Regions from separate parts of the Rothia sp. P7208 genome, predicted to be linked through region 2. Evidence: riboswitches for the same ligand, from Rfam matches in the RefSeq annotation. Region 2 holds a riboswitch; the other holds the start of a gene.
What was found. A riboswitch is a leader RNA that binds a small molecule or an ion and turns the genes downstream of it on or off. The one in region 2 is predicted to bind thiamine pyrophosphate.

Region 1 (5,733 bases), on a different contig from region 2:
CACGCTGGTGTGGAGTATGGTGATATTCCAATAGAGTAGTGGACTGCCCGTCAACGGTGAGAATAACGTCTCCGCCGTTACCGCCGTTACCGCCGTTAGGCCCACCCAGTGGTTTGAACTTCTCGCGACGAACAGATACGCAACCGTTGCCACCATGGCCACCAGATACATGTAGTACAACGCGGTCAACAAATTCTGCCACGAAAAATTCTCCTTGTTTCGTTGAGACACTATTTCTCGTATATTTCGCCTATTGACAATAGTGTCTTGATATTTAACGCTATACCTCTGAAGGTTAACAGCTTACTATATGCAAAAGAGGGCAAACACAAGGTGTGCATGCCCTCTTCTATTCATTCTGTAATAGCTAAGATTACTCAGCTACTTCGAGAATGTTGACAACTTTACGGCCCTTACGGGTACCGAACTCAACCTGACCTGCTGCCAAAGCAAACAGAGTATCATCTCCGCCACGGCCAACATTGTTGCCGGGGTGGAAATGGGTGCCGCGCTGGCGGACGATAATCTCGCCTGCGTTGACGGTCTGACCGCCATAGCGCTTAACACCGAGGTACTGGGGGTTAGAGTCACGGCCGTTGCGGGTGGAGCTTGCGCCCTTCTTATGTGCCATCTGTGCCTACCTTAGGTAAAAGATTATGTGAAAATCCGGGACGTTGGGAACTTACGCGTTAATCGCAGTGATTTTAACGGTAGTAAGTTCTGCGCGGAAGCCCTGACGCTTCTTATAACCGGTCTTATTCTTGTACTTCTGAATAACGATTTTAGGACCGCGGAGGTCTTCAATCTTTTCAGCAGTTACCTTGGCGGAAGCCAGGGTCTTTGCATCTGCAGTGACCTTGTCCCCATCTACCAGCAGCAGTACAGGTAGCTCAATGGTGCTACCGGGCTCGCCAGCGACGCGGTCAAGGGTAACGAGGTCTCCTACGGAAACCTTTTCCTGGCGGCCGCCAGCGCGGACAATCGCGTATGCCACTTGGGAACTCACTTCTCTCGACGTCTTTATATTGAACAATTTTTCGAAAGAGCGCAGATCCTGGTACCAAAACATGTAGTGCAACAAGACTCTGAGAAGATTTCTCGTTGAATCTTGAGCTTTCTAAGGATTCGCGCTCATCGAGCATATCTAGTAGTTTCCTACCAGTGGTATCTCCCTCAGGTTCGAACGTGTAAAACGAACTTAAGAAGCACCGAAAGACAAGACTACGACAACTACCCCCGCAAGGGCAAGTGACACGCCGAAATTGGTTCTTCAAAGAAACGCAGCTCTAGCCAACAAGCCCTCAAAAACGCGTTTTTCATGCAGATAAGCTCGTAATCTGGCACTATTCTAGCTATTTTGTTGACGAACTTCACAGCCTGCTGAGCTGATGTCTGAAACTCCTCCGAAGAGTACGCTTCAAGCCATTCCCCGTAGGGGTGCTTTCCCTCATACTCCTGATAAGCAGTATATAAGTTTTTCCCAATCTCAGCGTATAACCAATAGCACGGCAGAACAGCAGCCGCACCAACACCATAACTTTCACCAGTACGCGCTAGAAGAAAATCGGTATAAGCCTCTGTCGTCGCACTTGGGATACCCGTAACATACGCAGAATCACTAAAACGGCTCACCCAGCGACGATGCAATTCAGATTCAACTTCAACAGCCTCCACCGCCCCATGAGCAAAGAACATCCGTGATTCAGTATCTGGCGCAGCGATACCAACCTGACCTAACGCCCGAGAATATTCCTTAAGATATAAACCATCTTGGTCTAAATAATAAATAAAAGCGTCCTGAGATAAAGACCCATTACCAAGACCTTCAACAAAAGGACAGCTGTTAACCTGTTCTCTGATAGAGGTACTTAACTCCCATACATATTCAGAAAAGCTCTCACGCACCCGAACCATATCGACCTCCTGTGCATGCAGAAGGTACCTATCAAGGTCGCTTAGTCGCGCACTTTGTTCAGAGATTACAGAATGAACATGATAAAAATGGTCAATCGGCCCGTTGCCGCCACCAACATCAAGTTTTTCACCATTTTTAATAGCCCCAGTAATCCACCGCTTGACGCGTTCCAAGGCCGTTTGCCAACATCCTGTACGCGCAAGCTCGGTAGCCAAAGCAGCAGAGAAAGAACAACCAGTACCGTGTGTCGTGCGAACCTGCACACGTTCAGAGGATCCGACCCATACTGGTTCACTATGACCTGGCATCATCAGCGCATCAGAAGTCCACTCCCCTGAACAATGGCCACCTTTAACAAGAACTGCAACCTCATGACGATCAGCTAGGCGCTGCCCCTGAGAACATAGCACTTCCCATTGCTCCGTAGCGTCTTCACCTAAAAGGACAGCCATCTCATGTGCATTAGGAGTGATGACATCAGCATAAGAAAATAATGAAGAAAGCTCTGATACGGATTCTTCTTCTGCTAGAGAATCTCCACTTGTAGCTACCATGACAGGATCTAATACCACAATAGGAGGACGATATTTCTGTAACCATGAACGAACCGCAGTAATAACCTCAGAAGTTCCCAACATGCCAATCTTGACAGCATCGATATCAATATCAGCACTAATTGCTTCTAACTGTTCGGATAGAAACTGTGCAGGAGGGAAAAAGGCCTGTTGCACACCACGAGTATTTTGAGCAGTCAACGCAGTAATAGCGCTCATACCATACCCGCCATGGGCTGCAATAGATTTTAAATCGGCTTGGATACCCGCCCCACCGCCAGAATCAGAACCGGCAATGGTAAGCACCCGTGGATACTCACATTTTTGGGTAGAAAGACTATGTGATGTTAAAGTGTCGCCCATAGAATCGACATCCCTTCGCTTGTACTAACAAGAGCAGGTTCTGCGGGTTTTTCTCAGCTCTCAACAGAGAGCACCCCGTGTCCTGATATTCACGCACCTATAGTAAAAGTGCTTAAACCTAGCCTAGAAAAAATAGCTTCTACCAGCTAGAGTTTTCAGCGAAGACAACGATTATGACTCTTCTTTACAAGCAGATAAAACAAAGGTGGTGCGCTCCATCTGAAGCACACCACCTCTTTAGCGTTTTAAAACGATAGGATTATTGTCCCTCACGCTTAATCTGGTCAGCTGAAACACCAACACCAAGCATTACCGTATGCTCTTCGTGCGATGAAGTCGTTGAAACTTCGATGACAGAAGCAACAACACTTTTAGCTGCATGCCCTTCTGAGAGTTCTTGACGCGTAACCGCAGAACCTACACCAGCACTTACCGCACGACGAGAACGACGCTTCTTGCGAGGTGCTGGCATATTCTCAGCAGATTGTTCAGAAACTTTGCCCTCTTGAGCAGTTCCTTCCTCAACAGACTGTTGGCGACCAGGTTGGGCAACACCAGTGACTCGAGGCTCCTGAACCTCTTGTGATTTAGCCCCCGTAGATACACTTACTGCCACCGATGCTCCAGCAGAAGATACCGGTGCAGAAGCACGACGAGAACGACGACGCTTCACCGGAGCATCGTCTTTCTGAGCAGAGTCTTGCTCTTCTTTACGTTGCACGTCTCGTCCAGCTTTTTGTGCCGCACGAGCTCGCGCCTCCCCCGCCTGAATGGCAGCTAAACGCTCTGAGTTTTGAGTAAAACGGGAAGAAACGTCTTCATCATTGTCAGACTCATTGATATCAGTGGAATTAGGCTGTTGTCCCTCTTTAGAGTCAAAGATTTGTTCCAAAGACTCCAAGGTGAAGGAGGAATCTTCCGGTGAAGACTCCTGTTCTTCTACATGATCATGCGCATGAGGAAGTTCAACGACTTCCCCACCGATAGTCAGCACCAACTCTGATGAGTCCTCTAACGGTTCGGTATTCTTCGTATCCTCATCACGGCGTGAGGCTTTACGACGTTTCCGTTTACGATGATTCTTAGGTTCGAAGGATTCTTCAGAAGAGTCATTTTCATGTGTTGCAGCAGCAATAGAAGCAACTGCGGCGCGACGAGACTCTTCACGATGTTCCTGTTCAAGGTTGGACTCTTCTGCAGGAGTCTCAACATGAGATTCGCGGATACGCGCAGACTTCTGATGACGAGCACGGCGACGATCTTCACGATCGGTACGTTCATAACGATGAATATAGTCTGATGCGCCGCCGGAGCGTCCTTTAAGAGGTTGGTCATGAACAAGTAGTCCGCGTCCAGAGCAGTGTTCGCAAGCTTCTGAGAACACTTCAAGTAGCCCAGTTCCCATACGTTTACGTGTCATCTGTACCAGACCCAAAGATGTTACTTCAGCAACTTGGTGTTTGGTGCGGTCACGGCCAAGGCACTCTACCAGACGACGCAAAACCAATTCGCGATTTGATTCTAGAACCATGTCGATGAAGTCAATGACGATGATTCCGCCGATATCACGCAAACGTAGCTGACGAACAATCTCTTCAGCTGCTTCAAGGTTATTTTTCGTAACGGTTTCTTCGAGGTTTCCGCCAGAGCCGATGAACTTTCCGGTGTTAACGTCAACAACCGTCATCGCTTCGGTCCGGTCGATGACCAAAGAACCGCCAGAAGGCAAGAAAACTTTACGATCGAGAGCTTTATGAAGTTGTTCTTCAATACGGTAGTGCTCAAAAACGTCTTCTTCGTTATCCCAGCGTTGTAGACGGTCTACGAGATCCGGTGCCATATAAGTTAAGTAAGCTTCAATAGAGTCCCACGCAGAGTCTCCTTGAACAACCATGGCACTAAAATCTTCGTTGAAGACATCACGAACGGTCTTAATGGTCAAATCTGGCTCTTGATACAACATCTCAGGAGCCAAGGTTTTGGGCGCTTCAGCAAGGTTCTTAATATCTTCCCATTGAGCACGCAGACGATTAATATCGTGTGTGAGCTCATCTTCAGAAGCTCCTTCAGCAGCAGTGCGCACGATAACGCCGGCACCTTCAGGAAGTTTATCCTTGAGAATTTTCTTAAGACGAGCGCGTTCGGTATCGGGCAGTTTACGGGAAATGCCGGTCATAGAACCGCCAGGAACATATACCAAGAAACGCCCTGGTAACGATACCTGGCTCGTCAAACGAGCGCCCTTATGGCCTACAGGGTCTTTGGTGACCTGTACAAGTACGGAATCACCTGATTTGAGGGCATTTTCGATTTTTCGTGGAGTGCCTTCTAACCCGGAGACATCCCAGTTAACTTCGCCGGCGTAGAGTACTGCATTTCGTCCACGTCCGATGTCGATGAAGGCTGCTTCCATGGAAGGAAGAACATTCTGAACCTTACCAAGGTAGACGTTACCGATGAGAGAATCTTGTTGAGTTTTTGAGACAAAATGCTCTGCTAGTACACCGTCTTCGAGAACACCAATTTGGATTCGGTCATCTTTTTGGCGGACAATCATCTGGCGTTCAACAGATTCACGGCGCGCGAGGAATTCTGCTTCGGTGATACCGCGTTGACGACGTCCTGAATGGCGTGATTCACGGCGACGAATCTTCTTAGCTTCAAGGCGAGTAGAGCCACGGACTCCGGTGACACGGTTGGTGGTGTGTGAGTCTGATAGGCGTGGAGTGCGTACCTTGGTGACGGTGTTTTCAGGATCGCCTTCAGTACCACCTTCAATTTCGATATCTTGCTCTCCACGGCGGCGACGACGCCGCCGCCGCGAAGTAACTTCGTCGTCGTCAAGATTAATTTCTGCGAGTCGACGTTGACGGCGTTCTGCTTCAAGCGCTTCACGGCGAG
Region 2 (5,733 bases):
CTCCGGATGAGCCGTTCATTTTGCATCCGGGGGAGTTTGTTCTTGGCTCAACGTATGAGTCTGTCACCTTGCCTGCTGATGTAGCTGCCCGTTTGGAGGGTAAATCGTCGTTGGGGCGTTTGGGCCTTTTGACGCATTCTACAGCTGGTTTTATTGATCCTGGTTTTTCGGGGCATGTGACGTTAGAGCTGTCAAATATGGCGACGTTGCCTATTATGTTGTGGCCTGGCTCTAAGGTTGGTCAGCTGTGCTTTTTCCGGTTGTCTTCAGAGGCTGAGCACCCTTATGGTGATGGTGCATACGGCAACCGTTATCAGGGTCAGCGTGGTCCGACGGCTTCGCGTAGCTATCTGAATTTTCATCGTACTAATATCGTTTCGGACGGTTAGGGTTTTGATGCGCGCTATACGTTTATGTCCTGCTGGTACACGTGTTGAACTGTTTTTTGATGATTCTGTTGAAGAATCATTGGTTGAGGACGTTTTGAGTTCGTGGGCGGCGATGGAGCCGGTTCGTTGTGTGGGCGATTTAGAGCAGAGCACTGCGGACGGGAAAGTTTTTGTTTCTGCGGAGTTGAGTTGCCCTGAAAAATATCGAGGTGTTGAAGGCTTGCAGTTTTTGAGTGTTCAGCATGTTGATGCCGCTCAAGAGCGTTTGACGGTTGAGGTGACGTTGGCGATGCTTCGTACTTTAGCTGGTTCGGTGAGTCTTTTTCATGCGGCTGCCTTGGGTGATGAATCTTCTGGCCGTGCCATGATTTTAATTGGCCCGTCAGGGCGTGGTAAAACGACGGCGTCTCGTTTTTTGGGTCAGCATTTTGCGTATTTGTCGGATGAGACGGCTGTTGTGCAGGATGATTTATGTGTACGTCCGTATCCTAAGCCGTTGTCGGTGATTGTGGAGAAGGGCTCTCCTAAACATCAGATAGATCCGGAGTCTTTGGGTATTTCGGTAGTTGCGCCAGATAATTTTTCGTATCAGCTGTCTCGTATCGTACTTTTGGGGCGTATTGAGGAGCCAACTGTTCCGTATGTGGAGGACGTGAGTTGGGCTGAGGCGTTAGTGGAGATTGCTGGTCAGACTTCTGGCTTGTTGCTCACCGATGATGGTTTACCTCGTTTGCTGAATGCGATGAAGCGTTGTGGCGGTGTGCGCCGTGTGGTGTATTCTGAGATTTCTCAGACATTGCCGGTGTTTAGGGAGTTATTGTCTTCGCCGGCGGAGGAGTCTTCTGCGTCATGGCAGATTGTTCATTCTGTTGAGCAGGAAGTACCGGCGGGTCTTGTGTCTCGTGTTTCGGGTACGTCTGCTGTGCTTTTAGACGATGCTTCGTTAATTTATGGTGGTGGGCTGTTGTCTGAGGTGTCGGAGTTCGCCGCTGATAGTTGGCTGTTGTTGGATGAGCCGTTGCCTGTGGATATTTTCCGTCAGAGGATTGAACAGCAGTATGGGCCTATTCCTGATAACCAGTTTCCTACGGCATTGCAGAACCTTGTGGATTCTCAGATGATTTCTTATCAGAAGCCGTGATGTTTTAGTGGCTGTTGTCTCGTATGGTGCAACACAAAAAGCTAGGGTGGGTGCTTACACAACAGTGTAAGCACCCACCCTATTCTTTGATAAGCGGTAAGTGGCGTATTATAGTTGCCCTTTTTCGAGGGTTTCTTGGTGTTCTTTGCGGTGTACTCGTGGTAGTGGCAGGGTCAGGAGCAGGCCTACTGCGAGAACCACCATGATGCCAAGAATACCCCAGATTTGTGCGCCGAACGCCCAGACGAATAGTCCAAATAGTAGCGGTGCTAGAGGTGCTGCTGCGCGTCCTGTGGTGGAGTATAGTCCGAAGATTTCTCCTTCATGCCCGGGTGGGGTGATACGCGAGAGGTAGGTTCGTGACGCGGATTGTGCTGGCCCGACGAAAGCGCAGAGCCCTAATCCACAAATCCAGAAGACAATAGGGCTTTGGATAAATAGGAGCGGGGTTGCAGAGATGAGCAAGAAGACAAGGCTAGAGACGATAACTCGTTTGGGTCCGATGAGGTCATCAAATTTACCGCCGAGAAGTGCACCGATACCGGCAACAACATTACCTGCGATAGCGAAAATGATGATTTCTGTGGTGCTAAACCCAAAAGTACCTGCGGCGACGATACCGCCGAAGGTGAAAATGCCGGTAAAGCCATCACGGAAGATTGCGGAGGCAAAGAGGAATGCGAGGGTTTTAGGTGAGTTTTTGTAGAGGGCTTTTAGTGTTGCCCAGAGCTTTTTGTAGGAGTCTATGAGCCCAACTTTGGGTGCTACTGGTTTTTTGGGGTGACGACGGTCGTGACGGTAGAGCGCAATAACAAGCGGTGTGCTAAGCACGATGGACCATACTGCTGAGAAGATGGCGACTGCACGAATATTCAAAGAGTTATCGGGTGAGATACCTAAGAAACCGGTGTCTGAGCTAAGCCCAACAAATGCGAAGAGGACGATTCCTAGGGCGATAATGCCGCCGAAGTAGCCTGCAGACCATCCGATACCACTAATTTTTCCAACCGTTGAGGGAGTTGATAGTTCTGGCAGTAGCGCGTTGTAGTTGACGATGGCGAACTCGTTCATGACGTTTGCTGCGCAGATGAGCGTTACACCGTAGAGAAGCCATTGTGGTTCGGGGAATGTGAAGAAGCAAAGTGCCATGAGCACGGCTGTGAGGAATGTGTTGACTGCTAACCATAGGGTGCGTTGACCTGATGCGTCTGCGCGTTGTCCTGTGACGGGGGCAAGTAATGCGATGAGCAGTCCTGCAATGGCGAGGCCGGTGGAGAGCATTTCGGAGGCGTCTTTGGGATCGCCGAATGCTTTGCTGGTGAGATAGACGGTGAAGACGAATGTTGTCATGACCGCGTTGAAGGAGGCGCCACCGGCGTCCCATAATGCCCAGGCTGTGATGGTGCCTCGGGTCCCTAATGGTGCAGATTCGTTCTGCTCTTTGGCGTGTTTGCTCATAAGGATAAGAGTATCTATTGAGCGTGGGTAATGGTGTGAAATACCCGCAGAAACAAAGATAAAGTGAAGAAATTTGTGTACTTTTTACCAGAACTATGTGCACCGTCTAAGGTTCACTTCTAGTGGGCTTATCTTCAAAGGATTTGTTAATGCTGATGAGCGGTAAGTTTATGGGGTTTAAAGAAGTGTAGACGGCAACAAAATGACTGTTGCCGTCTACACGAGGATGAGGTTTTCTAAGAAGTGGTGTTCTTAGACTTCGTTTTGTCCGATGGGGTCATTTTTGCGTTTTGCTTTGACCTCATTGGTTTTACGGGTGATGCTGACCTTGATAACGGTGCCAACAAGACCGGTCAGAAGTGACCATAGAATGATGTCTCGCCAACGCTCATCATCGTCGGGGTTGCTTGCGGGTGGTTCATTTCCGGTTACTTTTTTCCATGTTGCAGAGAGCGCTTTGTTTGCCACGGTGATGCCAGCAAGAGAAGCTGCGGTTCCTACAAGATTAATGGGGTTCATGTTTTTCTCCATCGTTGATGAGTATCCTTAGCAATCCTATAACAGGAGAAGCCCAACAGCGTATTACTACTCACGAATAATTCTCTAAGAAAGCGTGGAAACTGCAGATATTGTCATAACTTCTCTGGAGGGTGGAATTGAACGTGGTGAACAAACTATACTGAACAAGGCTTTGACAATAAAGCCGTATAAACATATACGTATAGAAGCGACAGGGGAGCACCGTAAGGTGCTGAGAGTGCGAAAGCAGACCCTCGAACCTGATCCGGTTAGTACCGGCGTTTAGGAAGTCGAGTTCTCTCAAACGTTCACGTAGTGTAACGTTCCCCTTCCTGTATTCGGGAAGGAAAATTTACGATGGCTAAGAAATCTTCTTTAGCGTGGCGAGTTAACGATATCGTTATCGCCTCTGTCCTGTCCGTAGCATGCGGACTCATTTTCTGGTTCTGGTCTGTTGCGATTTACCCGCTGGCAAAAACGATTTTTGCAACGGTACCAGAATATATGCCTATTATCGGCGGTGGCTGGCTGATTGCTGGTGTGCTGGGCGGAATTGTTATCCGTAAACCTGGTGCAGCACTATATTGTGAACTTCTTGGCGCCATCATTGAGGGTATCCTTGGCACACATTTTGGTATGTCCGTTATTATCTCAGGCTTAATCCAAGGTCTTGGTGCAGAACTAATTTTTGCGGTATTCCTTTACCGCCAGTGGAATATTATGGTCGCAGCTCTTGCCGGCGCAGTATCTGGTTTCGGTATGGGCGTCTCAGAAATTATCATCTACTACGCAAATGAGCTTTCTTTTGCAAAGATGCTGGTTTACACGGCATGCGGAACGATTTCTGGGGCATTGCTTGCTGGGGTTCTTTCGTGGTTCTTAATGAAAGCACTAGCACAAACGGGTGTCTTGTCGTCCTTGGCTTCTGGACGGTCGAAACGAGCACGCGCCTAACCGTGGATACAACATCTTCCATAACGCCACCGCCTGCTGACTCTCAGCCGGTGCGTGGCGTTCGTATTAGTGTACGTGAGTTTGGCTGGCATTACGCAGGACGAGAAAAACCTACTCTAGAATCTGTACATCTGACCATTGAACCTGGACAAAAAGTGCTTCTTTTGGGTTCTTCTGGCGCAGGCAAATCAACCCTTCTACACGCCATGGGCGGGCTATTACACGACGATGATGGTCAATCTCAACAGGGCACTATCACCATTGATGGTATACCTGCTGAAGATGCTCACGGTGCAGTAGGACTCATGCAACAGGACCCAGAGTCATCTATTGTGCTATCTCGTATAGGAGATGATGTTGCTTTCGGTCCCGAAAATTTAGGTGTGCCGCATGAACAAATATGGGAACGTGTTAAACGTGCTTTAGCAGATGTTGGCTTAGAGAAGTTTGACTTATCACATCCGACGAGTGCCCTATCTGGCGGACAAAAACAACGACTAGGGTTGGCTGGCATCCTTGCGATGCATCCTGGTGGTATTTTCTTAGATGAACCAACAGCAAATCTTGATCCTGCTGGTGTTGAAGATGTTCGTGATGCCGTAATACGCGCACAAAAACATACGGGAGCAACCCTTGTCGTTATTGAACATCGTGTTGGTGTGTGGGCTGAGCATATGGACAGAATTATTGTTCTTGGTGCAGGCGGACGTGTTACTCATGACGGTTCACCTACTGAGGTTCTTGCAGAAGCGAGGGAAGAGCTTATTTCTGCGGGGGTATGGGTTCCTGACTACACGCCAGAGGTTCTTCCTTCAACGCAACAGGCTGGGGCAGAGCTAATTTGTGCTCGTAATGTGGCAGTAACTCGTCATTATCCTTCTGCACGAGAGCGACGTAAACGACGAAAGGCCCTTAAGAATTGTTCTGAACCGTATATTTTTGATGCGCCTATTGTTTCTTCAGGGATTAATGCTTCTATCCGAGCTGGTGAACATACAAGTGTCCTTGGCTGTAATGGTGCCGGAAAATCTACTTTTGCTCTGACCTTAGCTGGGTTACTCTACCCTGTTTCTGGGGAGATTGTAGCAACGTCAGCATTTTTAGAAGACGCTGCTCCTTCACCGTCACGGCAGTATAAGGAGCCTTCACCTGATATGACACAGTGGCGTTCTCGTGATATTGCTTCGCGTATTGGTCTAGTCTTTCAAGAACCTGAGCAACAGTTTTTAACTGCTACGGTACGTGAAGAACTTGAATTTGGGCCACGACAAC

Region 1: it holds a riboswitch for thiamine pyrophosphate, as region 2 does, so the genes downstream of both, ACN084_RS03435 (bifunctional hydroxymethylpyrimidine kinase/phosphomethylpyrimidine kinase) here and ACN084_RS07500 (ECF transporter S component) in region 2, are expected to answer to the same signal.

What each region holds. Positions count from the first base shown of each region.
Region 1 is NZ_JBLXXW010000002.1:40,745-46,477, forward strand. Features, by position in the region: gene obgE (GTPase ObgE) at 1-202, opposite strand, end outside; gene rpmA (50S ribosomal protein L27) at 374-631, opposite strand; gene rplU (50S ribosomal protein L21) at 683-994, opposite strand; gene ACN084_RS03435 (bifunctional hydroxymethylpyrimidine kinase/phosphomethylpyrimidine kinase) at 1,231-2,832, opposite strand; TPP riboswitch at 2,826-2,920, opposite strand; gene ACN084_RS03440 (Rne/Rng family ribonuclease) at 3,092-5,733, opposite strand, start outside.
Region 2 is NZ_JBLXXW010000008.1:47,767-53,499, forward strand. Features, by position in the region: gene dcd (dCTP deaminase) at 1-389, shown strand, start outside; gene ACN084_RS07485 (hypothetical protein) at 397-1,530, shown strand; gene ACN084_RS07490 (MFS transporter) at 1,639-2,988, opposite strand; gene ACN084_RS07495 (DUF4235 domain-containing protein) at 3,241-3,519, opposite strand; TPP riboswitch at 3,711-3,813, shown strand; gene ACN084_RS07500 (ECF transporter S component) at 3,865-4,461, shown strand; gene ACN084_RS07505 (ABC transporter ATP-binding protein) at 4,464-5,733, shown strand, end outside.